2 regions of the Streptomyces sp. NPDC004721 genome follow, and region 1 is predicted to be linked to the other one. Evidence: riboswitches for the same ligand, from Rfam matches in the RefSeq annotation. Region 1 holds a riboswitch; the other holds the start of a gene.
The links. A riboswitch is a leader RNA that binds a small molecule or an ion and turns the genes downstream of it on or off. The one in region 1 is predicted to bind glycine.

Region 1 (9,791 bases):
CCGAGGTCCTGGTTGCGGCTCTTGCCGTACAGCTCGCCGGGGGTCTTCGCGGCCTCGCAGTTGTTGTCGTTGCCCAGCGGATTGCTGTGGCTGACCCGCCAGCGCCGGGTCAACGGGTCGGTGTAGACGTCGATTTCGAGCAGTGAGGCGCCGGAGTCCAGCGCCTGCGCGAAGTAGGTGTACTTGGCCTTCTCGTACGCGTTGTGCGTACCGATCGCCGTCGTCCCGGAGAACGTCGGCTCCGCCGCACGTGCGTTGCCGGGAACCGCCGTCAGCAGCGCGACGGCACCCAGTAAGGCCGCCAGCCCTCTCGTCCCACGCATGGCCAACTCCCTTTGTTCGTAGTTGAGGTGAGCGGAAGCGTAGGGAAGGACGGTTACCGTGCGGTAGCCCCCGGGGGAACAGGCTCGTGCAGGTGTCGGATTCCCGGGCCGGCGGCGATTGCTATCGTGCGGTCGCGGAGTGACCCGCACGCAGAGGAAACGGGGGGACGGGCCATGGGGCTGATGGACCGCATACGTGGTGAGTTCATCGACATCATCGAGTGGACCGACGACAGCCGCGACACCATCGTCTGGCGCTTCCCGCGCCATGAGAACGAGATCAAGATGGGCGCCAAGCTCGTCGTCCGCGAGTCGCAGACGGCGGTCTTCGTCAACGAGGGGCAGATCGCCGACGTCTTCACGCCCGGCACCTACACCCTGGAGACGCAGAACCTGCCGGTGCTGTCCACCCTGAAGGGCTGGAAGTACGGCTTCCACTCGCCCTTCAAGGCCGAGGTCTACTTCGTCACCACCCGCCAGTTCACCGACCTCAAGTGGGGCACCCAGAACCCCGTCATCGTCCGCGACCCCGAGTTCGGCATGATCCGGCTGCGGGCCTTCGGCGCCTTCGCCGCCCGGGTCGTGGACGCAGCCGCGCTGCTGCGTGAACTGGCAGGCACCGACCCGCAGTTCCGCACCGAGGAGGTGCAGGAGTACCTGCGGCAGCTGATCGTCGGCCGGCTGGCCAACGCCCTGGCCACGGCCGGGGTGCCGATGCTGGACCTGGCCACGCGGCAGGACGGGCTCGGCGCCAGGCTGGCGGGCGCCCTCACCGAGGAACTGGCCCCGGTCGGCATCGCCGTGCCCAAGTTCATCATCGAGAACATCTCGCTCCCGCCCGAGGTCGAGGCCGCCGTCGACGCCCGCTCCCGGATGGGGATCGTGGGCAACCTCGACCAGTACACCCAGCTCCAGGCGGCCGACGCGATCGGTGACGCCGCGCGCAACCCCGGCGCCGCGGGCGAGGGCGTCGGACTGGGCGTCGGGATGGCCCTGGGCCGGCGCATGGCGGAGGGCCTCACCCCGCAGCAGCCCCCTGCCGCCGCCCCCGCACCCGCGCCCGCCGCCACTCCGGCCGCCCCGCCGCCGCTGCCCCAGCAGCAGTGGTTCATCGGCGTCGGCGGCGCCCAGCAGGGCCCCTACGACAGTGCCGCGCTGACCGGCCTGATCAGCGCCGGCACCCTCACCCGGACCACCCTGGTCTGGCAGAACGGCATGTCCGGCTGGCTCCCCGCCGAACAGGTCCCGGAGGTCGAACGCCTCTTCGGCAGCGTCCCCCCGCCGCTGCCGCCCCAGGCCTGAGCGGGCGGGGACGACGACCATGACCGAGGACCAGGCCACCGCCGCCTCCGCGCGCTCGTACCCGTGCGAGGCCTGCGGTGCCACCGTGGAGTACGCCCCGGGGACCGACGCGCTGCGCTGCCCCTACTGCGGGCACCAGCAGGCCATCGTGCCCGTCCCGCGGGCGGTGCGGGAGCATCCGATCCAGGAGCTGGCGGCCCTCCCCGCCAAGCCGCAGGCCGGGCCCGGCTCGGTGAACACCTTCGTCTGCCCGGGCTGCGGGGCCCGCACCGAGAGCGACACGCTCTCCGTGCGGTGCCAGTTCTGCGCCACCCCCCTGGTGGCCGACGCCAACGCCACCGAGCGGGTCGTCCCCGAGGCCGTCGTCCCCTTCGGGCTGGACCGCGACGCGGCCCGGGACGCGCTGCGCACGTGGACGTCCTCCCGCTGGTTCGCCCCCAAGGACCTGAAGAAGGTCACCGAGGCGGAGTCCTTCAAGGGCAGCTACCTGCCGCACTGGACGTACGACGCGGCCACCGTCTCCGACTACCGGGGCCGGCGTGGTGAGTACTACTACGAGACCGTGACGCGCACCGTCACCGAGAACGGCGAGACCCGCACCGTGACCGAGCAGGTGCGGCACACCCGCTGGTACCCGGCCTCCGGAACGGTGTCCCGGGACTTCGACGACGTCCTGGTGCCCGGCACCGGCCATGTCACCGCCAAGCAGCTGGACAAGCTCACGCCCTGGCCGCTGGAGGAGGCCAGGCCCTACCAGGAGGAGTACCTGGCGGGCTTCCAGACGGTGCGCTACGACATCGAGCCCGAGGACGGCCTGGAGACGGCCAGGCAGCGGATGGCCGAGGTCATCGAGGGTGACTGCCGCAGCGACATCGGGGGCGACGAGCAGCGGGTCCAATCGGTCGACACCCACTACTCCGACGTCACCTTCAAGCTGATGCTGCTCCCGGTGTGGTTCCTCACCTACGTCCACGCCGGGCGGACCTGGCAGGTCACGGTGAACGCCCGCACCGGCGAGGTGGTCGGCGAGCGCCCGTACAGCGCCGGCAAGATCGTCGCCGCCTCGCTCGCGGCGCTCGCGATCGTCGCGCTGATCGTCTGGCTGAGCGTCAGGAGGTAGCGGCCCGTGCGGCGGCACGGGCCGGACCCCGTCAGCACTCGATGATGTTCACCGCGAGCCCGCCCCGGGCCGTCTCCTTGTACTTCACCGACATGTCCGCGCCGGTCTCCTTCATGGTCTTGATGACCTTGTCGAGGGAGACCTTGTGGGAGCCGTCGCCGCGCATGGCCATCCGGGCGGCGGTGACGGCCTTGACCGCGGCCATGCCGTTGCGCTCGATGCAGGGGATCTGGACCAGGCCGCCCACGGGGTCGCAGGTGAGGCCGAGGTTGTGCTCCATGCCGATCTCGGCGGCGTTCTCGACCTGCTCGGGCGTGCCGCCCAGGACCTCGGCGAGGGCGCCCGCCGCCATCGAGCAGGCGGAGCCGACCTCGCCCTGGCAGCCGACCTCGGCGCCGGAGATGGAGGCGTTCTCCTTGAAGAGCATGCCGATCGCGCCGGCGGCGAGCAGGAAGCGGACCACGCCGTCCTCGTCCGCGCCGGGGATGAAGTTGATGTAGTAGTGCAGGACCGCCGGGATGATGCCGGCCGCGCCGTTGGTCGGGGCGGTGACCACCCGGCCGCCGGCCGCGTTCTCCTCGTTCACCGCCATCGCGTAGAGGGTGATCCACTCCATCGCGCGGGCCGTCGCGTCGCCCTCGGCGCGCAGCTGGCGGGCGGTGACGGCCGCACGGCGGCGCACCTTCAGGCCGCCCGGCAGGATGCCCTCGCGGGACAGGCCGCGCCGCACGCACGCCTGCATCACCCGCCAGATCTCCAGCAGGCCCTCGCGGATCTCCTCCTCGGTGCGCCAGGCCCGCTCGTTCTCCAGCATCAGGGAGGAGATCGACAGGCCCGTCTCCTTCGTCAGGCGCAGCAGTTCGTCGCCCGAACGGAAGGGGTACTTCAGCACCGTGTCGTCCAGCTTGATGCGGTCGGCGCCCACCGCCTCCTCGTCCACGACGAAGCCGCCGCCCACCGAGTAGTACGTCTTGGCCAGCAGCTCGGCGCCGGAGGCGTCGTACGCCCACAGGGTCATGCCGTTGGCGTGGTAGGGGAGCGCCTTGCGGCGGTGCAGGACCATGTCGTCGTCGTAGGAGAACGCGATCTCGTGCTCGCCGAGCAGGCTCAGGCGGCCGGAGGTCCTGATCGTCTCGACCCGCTCGTCGGCCGTCTCCACGTCCACCGTGCGCGGCGAGGCGCCCTCCAGGCCGAGCAGCACCGCCTTCGGCGTGCCGTGGCCGTGGCCCGTCGCGCCGAGGGAGCCGTACAGCTCGGCGCGGACCGAGGCGGCCCGCTCCAGCAGGTCCTCGTTGCGGAGCCGGCGGGCGAACATGCGGGCCGCCCGCATCGGGCCGACCGTGTGGGAGCTCGACGGGCCTATGCCGATCGAGAACAGGTCGAAGACCGAGATGGCCACGGTGACTCCTCAAGACGGGGTGGTGCTGGGGGTGCCAGGGGCGGGGCGCCGCGTACGGGCCGGGTTCTCCGGCCCGTACGCGGCACTCCTCGGAACGGGCCCTACTTGTTCAGACCCGGGTACAGCGGGTGCTTGTCGGCCAGGGCGCGCACCCGGGCCTTGAGGGCATCGGCGTCGTAGGACGGCTTCAGCGCCTCGGCGATCACGTCCGCGACCTCGGTGAAGTCCTCGGTCGTGAAACCGCGGGTGGCCAGGGCCGGCGTGCCGATCCTGAGGCCCGAGGTGACCATCGGCGGGCGCGGGTCGTTCGGGATCGCGTTGCGGTTGACGGTGATCCCGAGCTCGTGGAGGCGGTCCTCGGCCTGCTGCCCGTCCAGCTCGGAGTCGCGCAGGTCGACCAGGACCAGGTGCACGTCCGTACCGCCGGACAGGACGTCCACGCCGACCGCCCGGACGTCGTCCTGGACCAGGCGCTCGGCCAGGATGCGGGCGCCCTCCAGGGTACGACGCTGGCGCTCCCTGAACTCCTCGCTCGCGGCGACCTTGAAGGACACCGCCTTGGCGGCGATCACGTGCTCCAGCGGGCCGCCCTGCTGACCGGGGAACACCGCGGAGTTGATCTTCTTCGCCAGCTCGGCCGTGGACAGGATCACGCCACCGCGCGGGCCGCCCAGCGTCTTGTGGGTGGTGGTGGTGACCACGTGGGCGTGCGGCACCGGGTTCGGGTGCAGGCCCGCGGCCACCAGGCCGGCGAAGTGCGCCATGTCGACCATGAGGTACGCGCCGACCTCGTCCGCGATCCGGCGGAACGCGGCGAAGTCCAGCTGCCGCGGGTACGCGGACCAGCCGGCCACGATCAGCTTCGGCTTGGACTCCTTCGCCAGCCGCTCCACCTCGGCCATGTCGACCAGGCCGTCCTCGCCCACGTGGTAGGCGACGACGTTGTAGAGCTTGCCGGAGAAGTTGATCTTCATGCCGTGGGTCAGGTGCCCGCCGTGGGCGAGGTTCAGACCCATGATCGTGTCACCGGGCTTGAGTAGCGCGAACATCGCGGCCGCGTTCGCCTGCGCGCCGGAGTGCGGCTGCACGTTGGCGTGCTCGGCGCCGAACAGCTCCTTGATGCGGTCGATGGCGATCTGCTCGACCACGTCGACGTGCTCGCAGCCGCCGTAGTAGCGGCGGCCGGGGTAGCCCTCGGCGTACTTGTTGGTGAGGACCGAGCCCTGCGCCTCCATGACCGCCACCGGGGCGAAGTTCTCGGAGGCGATCATCTCCAGCGTGGACTGCTGGCGGTGCAGCTCGGCGTCGACCGCGGCGGCGACGTCCGGGTCGAGCTCGTGCAGGGGTGTGTTGAGAGCAGTCATGTGCGTGTACCCGATTCTCAGCCGGCCGTCTCGGCGGCGTACTCGTCGGCGGAGAGCAGGTCGGCGGGCTCCTCGGCCAGGCGCACCTTGAACAGCCAGCCGCCCTCGAAGGGCGCGGAGTTCACCAGCGACGGGTCGTTCACCACGTCCTCGTTGATCTCGGTGACCTCGCCGCTGACGGGGGAGTACAGGTCGGACACCGACTTGGTCGACTCCAGCTCACCGCAGGTCTCGCCCGCGGCCACCGTGTCGCCGACCTCCGGGAGCTGGGCGTAGACGACATCGCCGAGCGCGTTGGCCGCGAACTCCGTGATGCCGACCGTCGCCACGCCGTCCTCGACGGGCGACAGCCACTCGTGCTCCTTGCTGTAGCGCAGATGCTGAGGGTTGTTCATGGCCAGAATTCTCCTGTACGCGAGTCAGTGGTGATGAATGAGGGACTGCGAAAGGCGGGCGTGACCAGGGGTGACGTGTCTCACGTCGCCTCCGTGCCGGCTACGGCGGTGTCACGTCCGCCGCTTTGTCACTTCTGCCGCTTGTAGAAGGGCAGCGCCACGACCTCGTACGGCTCGTGGTTGCCCCGGATGTCCACACCGACACCGGCCGTGCCCGGAGCGGCGTGCGCGGCGTCGACGTACGCCATGGCGATCGGCTTGCCCAGGGTGGGGGAGGGGGCGCCGGAGGTGATCTCGCCGATCACCTCGCCGCCCGCGACGACCGCGTACCCGGCGCGCGGGACCCGGCGGCCCTCGGCGACCAGGCCGACGAGCACCCGGGGCGGCTCGGCGGCGGCGCGCTCGGCGGCGGCCACCAGCGCCTCGCGGCCCACGAAGTCGCCCTCCTTCTCGAACTTGACCACCCGGCCGAGGCCCGCGTCGAACGGGGTCAGCGAGGTCGACAGCTCGTGCCCGTACAGCGGCATGCCCGCCTCCAGGCGCAGCGTGTCCCGGCAGGACAGGCCGCACGGGACAAGACCGGCGTCCGCTCCGGCCTCGGTCAGCGCCTGCCACAGCTTCTCCGCGTCGCCCGGGGCCACGAACAGCTCGAAGCCGTCCTCGCCGGTGTAGCCGGTGCGCGCGATCAGCGCTGGGACGCCGGCGACCGTGCCGGGGAGCCCGGCGTAGTACTTCAGGCCCTCCAGGTCGGCGTCGGTGAGGGACTTCAGGATGCCGGCGGACTCGGGGCCCTGCACGGCGAGCAGCGCGTAGTCGTCCCGGTCGTCGCGCACCTCGGCGTCGAAGCCCGCCGCCCGCTCGGTCAGCGCGTCGAGCACGACCTGGGCGTTGGAGGCGTTGGCGACGACCAGGTACTCGGTCTCGCCCAGGCGGTAGACGATCAGGTCGTCCAGGATGCCGCCGTCGGCCTGGCAGATCATGGTGTAGCGGGCGCGGCCGAGGCCGACGGTGGCGATGTTGCCGACCAGGGCGTGGTTCAGCAGCGCGACGGCCTGCGGGCCGGTGACGCTGATCTCGCCCATGTGGGACAGGTCGAAGAGGCCGGCCTTCGTCCGTACGGCGATGTGCTCGTCGCGCTCGGAGCCGTAGCGCAGGGGCATGTCCCAGCCGGCGAAGTCGGTCATCGTCGCGCCGAGCGAACGGTGCAGCGCGTCGAGCGCGGTGCGGCGGGGTCGGTCGGGTTCGGTACTGCTCATCGGACGGTCTCCAAGGCATGGCAGGCGAGGACGGATCAAGTCCTCCCCATCTGTCATCGGAACCTGAGAGGTTCGCCATGACCGCCGTCGGACGGACGGTGCACGGCTTGCACCTTGGGTGGAGCCACTGCGCCAGCGGCCCGCTTTTCAGATGTGCCTCGCCCGCGCGGTAACGGTGCCTGAGAGATTCAAGGGAGGTACTTGCTCCTTCGGCGCCCCAGCGAGACGGCTGGGGACTCTCCCGCGCGGATTCAAGCGGCCGATATGCAGTTGCGCGCACATCATTGCACGCTCGGCCCGATTTGCGGCAGGGCGGCATCTGTGACCGTCCTGTGGCAGGACGTGCACGGAAACAGCGGGCGCCGCACATTACCTTCTCTTTACGATCCGTGGGGAGGAATGATGACGGCGCACAGGACCGCGTTGTACGCGACGGCCCAGGCCCCCGCCCTCTTGGTCCGCGACCTGCGGGACCTATCCGGCCGCGGCCCGCGCGTGCTGCACTTCGGCCCGCGCGACCTGGTCGTGGTGACCGGTCTGCCTGGCAGCGGCAAGTCCACGCTGATGCGGCGCGCGGTGCACGGCGTCCGCATCGACTCCCAGGACACCCGCGACCGCTGGGACGCCCGCCTGGCAGCGCACCTCCCCTACGCGCTGTACCGCCCCCTGGTCCGCCTCGCCCACTTCGCGGGGCTGCGCCGGGCGCTGCGCTCCGGGGCGGCGCTCGTGGTCCACGACTGCGGCACGCAGCCCTGGGTCCGCGCCTGGCTGGCCCGCACCGCCCGCCGCCGCGGCGGCACCCTGCACCTCGTCCTGCTGGACGTCACCCCCGGCACCGCCCTGACCGGCCAGCACGCACGGGGCCGCGGTGTCTCCCGCTACGCCTTCCACCGACACCGCCGCGCCACCGCCGCCCTGCTCCACGCGGTGGAGCGGAACACCCTGCCGGCGGGCTGCGGCTCGGCGGTCCTCCTGGACCGCGAGGCAGCGACCCGCCTGCGCCGCATCGATTTCGCCACCTGAGGACAGCATGCGGCCCGTCACGGCGGTCCACGCGGGGGAGCCCTGTTCAGCCCCGAGGGCCGCCCACCGGGCGCACTCCGCCCCACCCCGCGCGACCGCCCAGCTCACTACGCCGACACCCGGGCCCCCGGGCCCCCGGGCCCGGCTGCCACGGCGCAGCGCCCAGGACACGGACTGCCCACCGCACCGCGGCGTCTCGCGCCACGTGGACCGTTGACAGTAATGGGCGTGGCTCGGGCTGTACGGACCGCTGACCGGATCGGGGCGTGGTGCCGCGGTACGCCTTCCGGCGCCACCGCCCGGCCTGTCGGCGGAGCGTTCTGCCGAGGGGCTGCGGCTCTGCGACCCTGCTGGACCGTGAGGCGGGAGCGCTACTGCGGCGGACCGGGTTCGCGACCCGAGGACCGCGCGCAGCCCTTCGCGGCGGTTGGCGCGCGGAGCCCCGTTCGGCGCCGACACCCGACCCCGCCCGGGGCCCGCCGGCCGGCGGCGCAGTGCGCAGCGCACGGACTGTCCACCGGAACGAGGCTGGTCCGGCGCCGCGCGGACCGCTGAGTGAACCGGGACGCGTCCCGCCGCACGGCGCGCTCGCGGGGCGGGGGCGGTCGTGCTGGGCGGGTCGTCCTCCCGGCGGTTGCCCGGCGTGCGAGCCGTCTCACCGAGATGAGGGCGCCGCGCCGTTCGCGCCTCGTGGGGCGATGTGGCCGCCCACTCGGCCGGGGGCTCGTGTGGGGAGCCGTAGGCCCTGGTCGTGGGATTTTCCGTGAGGTTTGGGCGTGTACCCGATAGCCTTTCGGCCACAGCAGTGTTCACAGCAGGCGGTAGCAGATGGACTTCCCGGCGGACTTCTCCGCGGACCTTCCGGCACAGGCGCAATCCCATTCCCACGGCGGATGGCCCGGCAACGAGCTGGAGGAGGTGCTGTCCGCCTCCCTCGGTGTCCCGACCGCCGGTGGCCGGATCGTCGAGGTCCTCGGCCGGAGCCTCATCTGGGTGCCCCTGCCCAACGGCGGCGGTCCGCACAGCGGCCCGCTCGACCTGCCCACGCTGGAGATCGACGGCCAGGCGTATGTGCCGGTCTTCAGCTCCGAGGAGCAGCTCCGCCGGGCCGTGGGTCCGCACATGGCGTACACCGTCGCGCCCGCCGTCGACTTCGCGCGCGGACTGCCCCCGCAGGCCGGCATCGCGCTCAACCCGGACGGCGTGGTCGGCGTCCCGCTGCCGCCGGCCGCGGTGGCCGAATTGTGCCGGGCGGGGCGCACCCCGCTGGACGGCCTGTCGAACGGCGGCCGCGTCCGCCTCTTCGAACCGGACTGGCAGGACGACCCGGTGGACTTCCTCGCCGCCGCCGGCGCCGAGTTCGCCGAGACCGGCGTGGTCAGCACCGCCCGCCGCTGCCTGGCCGCCGTCGAGACGGACGACCCGGTCATGTTCATAGGCGTCGAACTGTCCCAGTGGGAGGGCGACCCGCAGGCCGCCCCCCTGGACGCCCTGGGCCGCGCCCTGACGAAGAACCCGGCCGGGTGGCCGGTCAACCTGGTCCTCCTGGACGTGGCCCAGGATCCCGTGGCGGACTGGATGAGGGAGAACGTCCGCCCGTTCTACCAGC
Region 2 (9,791 bases), on a different contig from region 1:
CGAGGTGTACGGCCCCGGTATGAGGCTCGTGGTGGACGACGCCAAGGAGGCCGGCACGGGCGGCGGCGGCAATCCGCGCGGGGCGTCGGGTTTCTCCGACACCGGCCGGGTGCGTGACCGGGACATGCAGCGGGTGGTGAACGGGCTGTGGCAGTCGGGCGCCGAGGCGGTCTCCATCAACGGGCAGCGGCTGACGGCCCTGTCGGCGATCAGGGCCGCGGGTGACGCGATACTGGTCGACAACAAGCCGCTGGTGCCGCCGTACACGGTGCTCGCCGTGGGGGACGGGAAGCGGCTGAGCGACCGGTTCCAGGACAGCCCCGACGGGCTGTACCTCCAGGCCCTGAAGGACAACTACGGCATCCGGACCGGTATCTCCGTGGAGAGCGACCTCCGGCTGGCCGCCGCACCGAGTGTGATCGTACGTACAGCACAGCCGAGCACTGAGAAGGGCACATCGTGATCGCCGTACTGGGCCTCGTCGTGGGAGTGGTGGCCGGCCTGTTGGTCCGGCCGGAGGTTCCGGCGGTCGTCGAGCCTTATCTGCCGATCGCCGTCGTCGCGGCGCTGGACGCCGTCTTCGGTGGCCTGCGAGCCATGCTGGACGGCATCTTCGACGACAAGGTCTTCGTCGTGTCGTTCCTGTCCAACGTGGTCGTGGCCGCGCTGATCGTCTTCCTCGGCGACAAGTTGGGCGTGGGCGCCCAGTTGTCCACGGGTGTCGTGGTCGTCCTCGGTATCCGCATCTTCTCCAATGCCGCGGCGATCCGACGGCACGTGTTCCGAGCGTGAGAGTCATGAGCCACCAGGACGAACAGCCCGGGAACGGGCAGCAGGACACACAGCCCGAGCAGCAGCGGCTGCGCCAGGAGTTGCCCGAGGAGGTGCCCGCGCAGGCGGCCGCCGGCGAGGGCCCGAGCGCCGAGGCGAGTTCCGAGCCCGCGCTGACCGGTCGCCAGCGGCTGGCCCAGGGGCTGTGGCCGCCGCGCTTCACCCGGGCCCAACTCGTCGTCGCACTGCTGCTGTTCGGCCTCGGCTTCGGACTCGCCGTCCAGGTCGCCTCCAACAGCAGCGGCGACAACGCGCTGCGCGGCGCCCGGCAGGAGGATCTCGTTCGCATCCTCGATGAACTGGACGACCGTACTCAGCGTCTTGAAGACGAGAAGCAGGGTCTGGAGAAGCAGCGCCAGGAGCTGGAGAACAGCTCGGACCAGGCCGAGGAGGCCCGCAGGCAGACGGCCGAGAAGGAGAAGCAACTCGGCATCCTCGCGGGCACGGTGGCCGCGCAGGGACCCGGCATCACGGTGACGATCGAGGACACGAAGGGGACGGTCCGGGCGGACATGCTGCTCGACGCGATACAGGAGCTGCGCGCGGCCGGTGCGGAGGCGATCGAGGTGAACGGTGTACGCGTGGTGGCGAACACTTATCTCACCGACGCCGCCAAGAGCGTGGACGTCGACGGGAACAAGATCAACGCCCCGTATCGTTTCAAGGTCATCGGCAAGCCGCAGGACCTCGAACCGGCGCTCAACATTCCTGGAGGCGTGGTGCAGACCCTGGAGAAGGAGCAGGCCACCGTGACCATCGACCGTTCGGACAAGATCGTCGTGGACGCCTTGCGGGCGGCGAAGAGGCCTGACTACGCTCGGTCGTCCTCGCGGTGAACCGACGGTGCATGGCGATCGTCCGGCAGGGGCATGAGGTTGCGGGGGGTCGGCGCACCGATTGGGTGGTGCGTGGTGGAAACTGTCTGGTGGATACGGACGTTGTGAAGATGTCCGGGTCGACCGGTGTATGCAGTCAGGGTTCGTCCTGCCCCACGGGCGGGTCTGTTTCGGTCAAGGGGAATCGCCCGTGAAGTTGTTTGCGAAGTTGTTCGGCAAGAGCGCGCGAGAGGGCGGCGAGAACGCGACGGCCCGTCATCGCGCACAGCCTGACGCCGAGGGCCGGCGTCCGCTGTTCAGGGACCAGGTGGCCGGTCAGGACGCGTCGTCGGTTGACCCTGCCCAGTCGGGCGGCATAGGTTTCGGGCAACCGTCGACCTCAGGTACGGCTGGAGGGTTTGCCGCCGGCCCGTACGCGTCCGATGCCCCCGCGGGGCAGCCGCGGCAGGAGGATCCGTCCATGTCGGCCCTGGTGTGTACGAGGTGCGGTAACCGCAACGCGGAGAACAGCCGCTTCTGCTCCAACTGCGGTGCGCCGCTGCGGCCCGGTGCGACGCCGGAGCGCTCGTCGGAGACGACCTCGACGATCTCCATCTCCGGTCTCGAGGCCTACGACGCCGAGGCCACCGGCCAGACGCCGATGCTGTCTCCGGAGGCGCAGGCGGCCGTCGACGCGCTGCCGCTGGGCTCGGCCCTGCTGGTGGTGCGCCGCGGCCCGAACTCCGGCAGCCGCTTCCTCCTGGACGGCGAGCTGACCACGGCGGGGCGTCATCCGCAGAGCGACATCTTCCTGGACGACGTGACGGTCTCGCGTCGCCATGTGGAGTTCCGCCGCAGCCCGGACGGCTCGTTCACGGTGGCCGACGTCGGCAGTCTGAACGGCACGTACGTCAACCGGGAGCCGATCGACCAGGTCGCTCTGTCCAACGGTGACGAGGTGCAGATCGGTAAGTACCGGCTGGTCTTCTACTCGAGCCGGCAGGGCGTCTGACCTGTCAGGGAAGGTCCATGCGTCAATCACCGAGCGGCGGTGCCGGGCACGGCGCCGCCGCCACGGACAGTGGGCTGAAGAGCATCGGCACGGTGCTGAACGTGCTGCGCGACGAGTTCCCCGAGGTCACCGTCTCCAAGATCCGTTTCCTGGAGTCGGAAGGGCTCGTCGAGCCGCGGCGCACCCCCTCGGGGTACCGCAAGTTCAGCATCGGCGACGTCGAGCGGCTGGCCCTGGTCCTGCGGATGCAGCGGGACCACTACCTGCCATTGAAGGTGATCCGCGAGTACCTGGACGCGATGGAGCGCGGCGAGGCGGTCCACCTGCCCGCGGTCGGCCGGCAGCGTGAGGGCGCGGCCGTACCGGCATCGGCCGAGGCGCCATCAGGGGCCCGGATCGGGCGGGCCGAGCTGCTCGCCGCCGCCGGTATCGAGGAGGGGGAGCTGCGGGAGTGGGAGTCGTACGGGCTGCTCACTCCGTTGGCGGACGGGGCCTACGGCGCCGAGGCGGTGACCGTGGCCTCGCTCGTGTCAGAGCTGGGGCGTTTCGGGATCGAGCCCCGGCATCTGCGGGTGATGAAGGCGGCCGCCGACCGGGAGGCCGGGCTCGTCGACCAGGTGGTGGCCCCGCTCAAGCGGCATCGCAACCCGCAGACCAGGGCACATGCGGAGGCCCGCGCCAAGGAGCTCGCGGAGCTCACGGTCCGGCTGCACACGGTGCTCGTCCAGACCGCGCTGGGGGTGCGGCTGCCGTGAGCGGGCCCAGGGAGGCGGCTGGATCCTCCTCCCATGCCCGGCCCGACTACCCAAACGGTCGGGGCACCGCCTAGGGTTGCTGTGTGAACGAGCTCGATGTCGTAGGTGTCCGGGTCGAGATGCCCTCCAACCAGCCGATCGTGCTCCTGCGTGAAGTGGGAGGCGACCGTTACCTCCCCATCTGGATCGGGCCAGGGGAGGCGACGGCGATCGCCTTCGCCCAACAGGGCATGGCCCCTGCGCGACCGCTGACCCACGACCTGTTCAAGGACGTGCTGGAAGCGGTCGGCCAGGAACTCACGGAAGTGCGCATCACGGACCTGCGTGAAGGCGTCTTCTACGCCGAGCTGGTGTTCGCCAGCGGTGTCGAGGTGAGCGCCCGGCCGTCCGATGCCATAGCGCTGGCCCTGCGTACCGGGACGCCGATCTTCGGCAGCGACACGGTGCTCGACGACGCGGGCATCGCGATCCCGGACGAGCAGGAGGACGAGGTGGAGAAGTTCCGCGAGTTCCTCGACCAGATCTCGCCGGAGGACTTCGGCACCAGCAGCCAGTGAAGCGCCCGCAGGGGCCACGGGAGACGGTCCTGCGGCCTCCCTCCGTGGCATTCGGATAGCCTTTCCCGGCGTTGGGGTACGCGAAACCACTCTTAGGGTGATTATCACTCGGCGTGCCGAGTGTGGCGATCGTTGACGCACCCCTGGTGACTGCCTACCGTCGAGGAGGCAGGTCAAGGACGGAGGTCGGCGTGAGAAGCAGCGGCGACGGTACGGCTGGGGGTGCCCCCGGACGCAATGCCGGGGGAAGCGGTCCGTACCCTCCCCCGAGCTCTCGGCTCCGACCGAGCGGGGGGTATCCCCCTGCCGGGGGCGTGGCCGGTCGTGCTCCGCAGCGACCGACGGCGGTGCCGAGCAGCGGAGGGGCGGCGGCCATGGCGACCGAGCAGATCGGCTACCGCGGTCCGACGGCCTGCGCGGCCGCGGGCATCACCTACCGGCAACTGGACTACTGGGCGCGCACCGGGCTGGTCGAGCCGAGCGTGCGTCCCGCCCACGGGTCCGGCGCCCAGCGTCTCTACAGCTTCCGGGACGTCGTCGTCCTGAAGATCGTCAAGCGGTTCCTCGACACCGGCGTGTCGCTGCAGAACATCCGTAGCGCCGTCCAGCATCTGCGCGCGTGCGGTCTGCGTGACCTGGAGCGCATGACGCTGATGAGCGATGGTGCCACGGTGTACGAGTGCACATCGCCCGACGAGGTGCACGCCCTGCTCCAGGGCGGTCAGGGAATCTTCGGCATCGCCGTCGGCGTGGTGTGGCGCGATGTGGAGAGCGCGCTGTCGCAACTGCACGGTGAGCGCATCGACACCGGGGAGACGCTCGTGGGGCACAACCCGGGCGACGAGCTCGCCCGGCGGCGCAACCGGGCCGTCTGAGCGGCCCCTCGGCCGGCTTCGGTCGTTTCGGTCACCGACCTGACCCCATCAGCCCGATCAGCCCGCTCGGCCCCCGGACCGGCTTCGAGAGCCCGTACGGGTGCCGCCGGAACCGGGGCATTGTCAGTGGCGTGGTGCAGCATCGTAGATGTGAGAACCGCACCCACGATCCTCCATCTCGACATGGATGCCTTCTTCGCCTCCGCGGAGCAGGCGTCCAAGCCGAGTCTGCGCGGGAAGGCCGTGGTCGTGGGCGGGCTGGGACCGCGCGGGGTGGTGGCCACGGCGTCGTACGAGGCGCGCGTCTTCGGCGTTCACTCCGCGATGCCCATGGCCCAGGCGAGGCGGCTGGCGCCGAACGCCGCGTACCTCGTGCCGCGCTTCGCCTTCTACCGCTCCATCAGCGAGCGGGTGATGGGCCTCCTGCGGGCGCTGTCGCCCCTCGTGGAGCCGCTGAGCCTGGACGAGGCGTTCGTGGACCTGGAGGCCGGGGGAGCCGCCTGGGACGCGGAGTCAGCCCGGCTGGCGGGGACGAAGCTGCGTGCCGACATCCGGGCCGTCACGGGGCTCACGGGGTCCGTGGGGCTGGCCGCCGCCAAGATGCTCGCCAAGATCGGCTCCGAGCAGGCCAAGCCCGACGGGCTGGTGCTCATCGAGCCCGGCACCGAGCGGGCCCTGCTCGGTCCGCTGTCCGTGCGGACCCTGCCGGGGGTGGGCCCGGCCACGGGCGACCATCTGCGGCGGGCCGGGATCCACACCGTCGAGGAGATCGCCGAGGCCGGCGAGGACGAGCTCGTACGGCTGCTCGGCAAAGCGCACGGGCACGCGCTGTACGCGATGGCGCTGGCCCACGACGAGCGTCCCGTCGTCGCCGAGCGCGAGACGAAGTCGGTGTCCGTCGAGGACACCTACGACGTGGACATCCACGACCGCGTCCGGGTGGCCCTGGAGGTGCAGCGACTGGCCGACCGGTGCGTGCGGCGGCTGCGCGGGGCCGGTCTGTCGGGGCGCACCATCGTGCTGAAGGTGCGCCGTTACGACTTCTCCACCCTGACCCGCTCCGAGACCCTGCGCGGACCCACCGACGACCCCGCGGTGATACGGGAGGCGGCCGCCCGGCTGCTGGACTCCGTGGACACCACCGGCGGCGTACGGCTGCTCGGCGTGGGCGTGTCCGGGCTCGCCGACTACACCCAGGAGGACCTGTTCGCGCAGGCCGCGGGCGCGCAGGCGAAGGGCCCGGTCGAGGAGCGGCCGGAGGAACCCGCCGAGCGGCAGCCGGCACCCACCGAGCGGCGGTGGCCGGCGGGCCACGACGTACGGCACGCCGAGTACGGCCACGGATGGGTGCAGGGCAGCGGTCTCGGCCGCGTCACCGTGCGCTTCGAGACCCCCGACTCCGCGCCGGGCCGGGTACGCACCTTCCTCATGGACGACCCGGACCTGGAGCCGGCCGAGCCTCTTCCGCTGGTTCCTTCGGTACCTCCGGTCCCGCCGGCTCAGCTCTCGTCCGGGCCCGAGCCGGAGCCTGCCAGCTTGCCGAAGTGGTGGTCCGGAACGGTCGGCGGAGGGGCCACGTCGAGGCCGTAGTGGTGGTAGAGCTGCAGTTCCTGCTCCGGGGACAGATGGCGGCCCACGCCGAAGTCGGGGGCCTCCTTGATCAGTGCGCGGTCGAAGGGGACGCGCAGGGCGCCCTCGACCAGTTCGCTGGGCTCCAGGGGGACGAAGGCGTCCCGGGAGAACAAGCCGGTGCGTATGGCCGCCCACTCCGGCACACCGGTCGCGTCGTCGAGGTAGACCTCGTCCACCGTGCCGATCTTGTGGCCGCTGCGGTCGAACGCCTTGCGGCCGATCAGGTTGCGCGGATCGATCTCCGTCTGCACTGTCCCTCCACGTGGTCGCAACTCATCCGTAACCACTACAAAAGAGCACATTCAGCATGGCGGCCACTCGAAGACCCGTGCGGCCGGCCCGCTGGTACTCTGGCAACGGCTGCTGACCCCGTGCGGGAGAGCCCTCCGGCACCACCGGGGGCGCCGAAGGAGCAAATCCTCCCCGGAATCTCTCAGGCCCACGTACCGCACGGACGAGGTCACTCTGGAAAGCAGAGCGGTTGTCGACGGCTTCCGCTCTCACCGACGGTGAAAACCGGGAGCCCTCGGGCGGCCCGGTGAAGCTCTCAGGTTGAGATGACAGAGGGGGAGGCCGTCGGGGCACCCGTGCCGGGGTGTCCCTCGAAGGTCGTGTCAGACCAGGAGGCCTCCGCAATGACCGCCCAGCGCATTCCGCTCTCCGAGCTCGAACAGGGCATCCCCTTCGAACAGCGCCACATCGGGCCCGACCAGGAGGCGCGGGCCAAGATGCTCGCGCAGGTCGGCTACGGCTCGCTCGACGAGCTCACCGCCGCCGCGGTGCCCGATGTGATCAAGAACGCCGACGCGCTCGACCTGCCCGGCGCCCGCACCGAGGCCGAGGTGCTGGCCGAGCTGCGCTCCCTCGCCGACCGCAACCAGGTCCTCGGCTCGATGATCGGACTCGGCTACTACGGGACCTTCACCCCGCCGGTCATCCTGCGCAACGTCATGGAGAACCCGGCCTGGTACACCGCCTACACCCCCTACCAGCCGGAGATCTCCCAGGGCCGCCTCGAGGCGCTGCTGAACTTCCAGACCGTGGTCGCCGACCTGACCGGTCTGCCGACCTCCGGCGCGTCGCTGCTCGACGAGGGCACCGCCGCCGCCGAGGCCATGGCGCTGTCCCGGCGCATGGGCAAGAACAAGAAGGGCCTGTTCCTGGTCGACGCGGACGCGCTGCCGCAGACCATCGCCGTCATCGAGACCCGCGCCGAGCCGACCGGCGTCGAGGTCGTCGTCGCCGACCTGGGCGCGGGCATCCCCGCCGAGATCGCCGAGCGCGAGATCAACGGCGTGCTCCTGCAGTACCCGGGCGCCTCCGGTGCCGTGCGCGACCTGAAGCCCGTCATCGACCAGGCACACGAGCTGGGCGCCGTGGTCACCATCGCCGCCGACCTGCTCGCGCTCACCCTGCTGAAGTCGCCCGGCGAGCTCGGCGCGGACATCGCAGTCGGCACCACCCAGCGCTTCGGTGTGCCGATGGGCTTCGGCGGCCCGCACGCCGGCTACATGGCGGTGCGCGAGAAGTTCGCGCGCAGCCTGCCCGGCCGCCTGGTCGGCGTCTCCGTCGACGCCGACGGCAACAAGGCGTACCGCCTCGCCCTGCAGACCCGTGAGCAGCACATCCGCCGCGAGAAGGCCACCAGCAACATCTGCACCGCCCAGGTGCTGCTCGCCGTCATGGCCGGCATGTACGCGGTCTACCACGGCCCCGAGGGCCTGCGGGACATCGCGCTGCGTACCCACCGCTACGCCACGGTCCTCGCCGAGGGTCTCGAGGCCGGCGGTCTCGAGGTCGTGCACGGCGCGTACTTCGACACCCTGACCGTCAAGGCGGAGGGGCGTGCCGCCGAGGTCGTCGCCGCGGCCCGCGAGGGCGGCGTGAACCTGCGCCTGGTCGACGCCGACCACGTCTCGGTCGCCTGCGACGAGACCACCACCCGGGACCGGCTGCGCGCCGTGTGGGCCGCTTTCGGCGTCGGGGGCGACATCGAGGCGCTGGACGCCGCCGCCGAGGACGCGCTGCCCGAGGCGCTGCTGCGCGACGACGCCTACCTCACCCACCCGGTCTTCCACCAGTACCGGTCCGAGACCGCGATGCTGCGCTACCTGCGCCGGCTGTCCGACCGCGACTACGCGCTCGACCGCGGCATGATCCCGCTGGGCTCGTGCACCATGAAGCTCAACGCGACGACCGAGATGGAGCCGGTCACCTGGCCGGAGTTCGGGCAGCTGCACCCCTTCGTGCCCGCCGAGCAGGCGCAGGGCTACCTCACCCTCATCCGCGAGCTGGAGGAACGTCTCGCCGAGGTCACCGGCTACGACAAGGTCTCCCTTCAGCCGAACGCCGGCTCCCAGGGCGAGCTGGCCGGTCTGCTCGCCGTGCGCGGTTACCACCGTGCCAACGGCGACGAGCAGCGCACCATCTGCCTCATCCCGTCCTCCGCGCACGGCACCAACGCCGCCAGCGCCGTGATGGCCGGCATGAAGGTCATCGTCGTCAAGACCTCCGAGGACGGCGAGATCGACGTCGAGGACCTGCGGGCGAAGATCGAGCAGTACCGCGAGCAGCTGGCCGTGCTGATGATCACCTACCCGTCCACGCACGGCGTGTTCGAGGAGCACGTCGCCGACATCTGCGCGCAGGTCCACGAGGCCGGCGGCCAGGTGTACGTCGACGGCGCCAACCTCAACGCCCTGGTGGGCCTCGCCAAGCCGGGCCACTTCGGCGGCGACGTCTCCCACCTGAACCTGCACAAGACGTTCTGCATCCCGCACGGCGGCGGCGGTCCCGGCGTCGGCCCGGTCGGTGTGCGCTCCCACCTGGCGCCGTACCTGCCCAACCACCCGCTCCAGCCCGACGCCGGCCCGGAGACCGGAGTCGGCCCGATCTCGGCCGCGCCGTGGGGCTCGGCAGGCATCCTGCCGATCTCCTGGGCCTACGTCCGCCTGATGGGCGGCGAGGGCCTCAAGCGGGCCACGCAGGTCGCCGTGCTCAGCGCCAACTACGTCGCCAAGCGCCTCGAGCCGCACTACCCGGTGCTCTACACCGGTCCCGGCGGCCTGGTCGCCCACGAGTGCATCATCGACCTGCGCCCGCTGACCAAGGCGACCGGGGTGAGCGTGGACGACGTGGCCAAGCGGCTGATCGACTACGGCTTCCACGCGCCGACGATGTCGTTCCCGGTGGCCGGCACGCTGATGATCGAGCCGACCGAGTCCGAGGACCTGGCCGAGCTGGACCGGTTCTGCGACGCGATGATCGCGATCCGCGCCGAGATCGAGAAGGTCGGTTCCGGCCAGTGGCCGGCG

Region 2: it holds a riboswitch for glycine, as region 1 does, so the genes downstream of both, gcvP (aminomethyl-transferring glycine dehydrogenase) here and gcvT (glycine cleavage system aminomethyltransferase GcvT) in region 1, are expected to answer to the same signal.

The regions. Positions count from the first base shown of each region.
Region 1 is NZ_JBSGBZ010000009.1:196,499-206,289, reverse strand. Features, by position in the region: gene ACWEK3_RS11130 (phosphatidylinositol-specific phospholipase C domain-containing protein) at 1-323, opposite strand, end outside; gene ACWEK3_RS11125 (SPFH domain-containing protein) at 507-1,625, shown strand; gene ACWEK3_RS11120 (hypothetical protein) at 1,645-2,745, shown strand; gene ACWEK3_RS11115 (L-serine ammonia-lyase) at 2,777-4,144, opposite strand; gene glyA (serine hydroxymethyltransferase) at 4,246-5,508, opposite strand; gene gcvH (glycine cleavage system protein GcvH) at 5,526-5,903, opposite strand; gene gcvT (glycine cleavage system aminomethyltransferase GcvT) at 6,032-7,159, opposite strand; glycine riboswitch at 7,200-7,316, opposite strand; glycine riboswitch at 7,317-7,413, opposite strand; gene ACWEK3_RS11095 (AAA family ATPase) at 7,562-8,182, shown strand; gene ACWEK3_RS11090 (enhanced serine sensitivity protein SseB) at 9,011-9,791, shown strand, end outside.
Region 2 is NZ_JBSGBZ010000074.1:4,004-13,794, forward strand. Features, by position in the region: gene ACWEK3_RS37385 (DUF881 domain-containing protein) at 1-463, shown strand, start outside; gene ACWEK3_RS37390 (small basic family protein) at 460-792, shown strand; gene ACWEK3_RS37395 (DUF881 domain-containing protein) at 798-1,667, shown strand; gene ACWEK3_RS37400 (FHA domain-containing protein) at 1,798-2,658, shown strand; gene ftsR (transcriptional regulator FtsR) at 2,676-3,413, shown strand; gene ACWEK3_RS37410 (bifunctional nuclease family protein) at 3,497-3,970, shown strand; gene ACWEK3_RS37415 (MerR family transcriptional regulator) at 4,162-4,845, shown strand; gene ACWEK3_RS37420 (DNA polymerase IV) at 4,996-6,435, shown strand; gene ACWEK3_RS37425 (PRC-barrel domain-containing protein) at 6,345-6,728, opposite strand; glycine riboswitch at 6,842-6,936, shown strand; gene gcvP (aminomethyl-transferring glycine dehydrogenase) at 7,113-9,791, shown strand, end outside.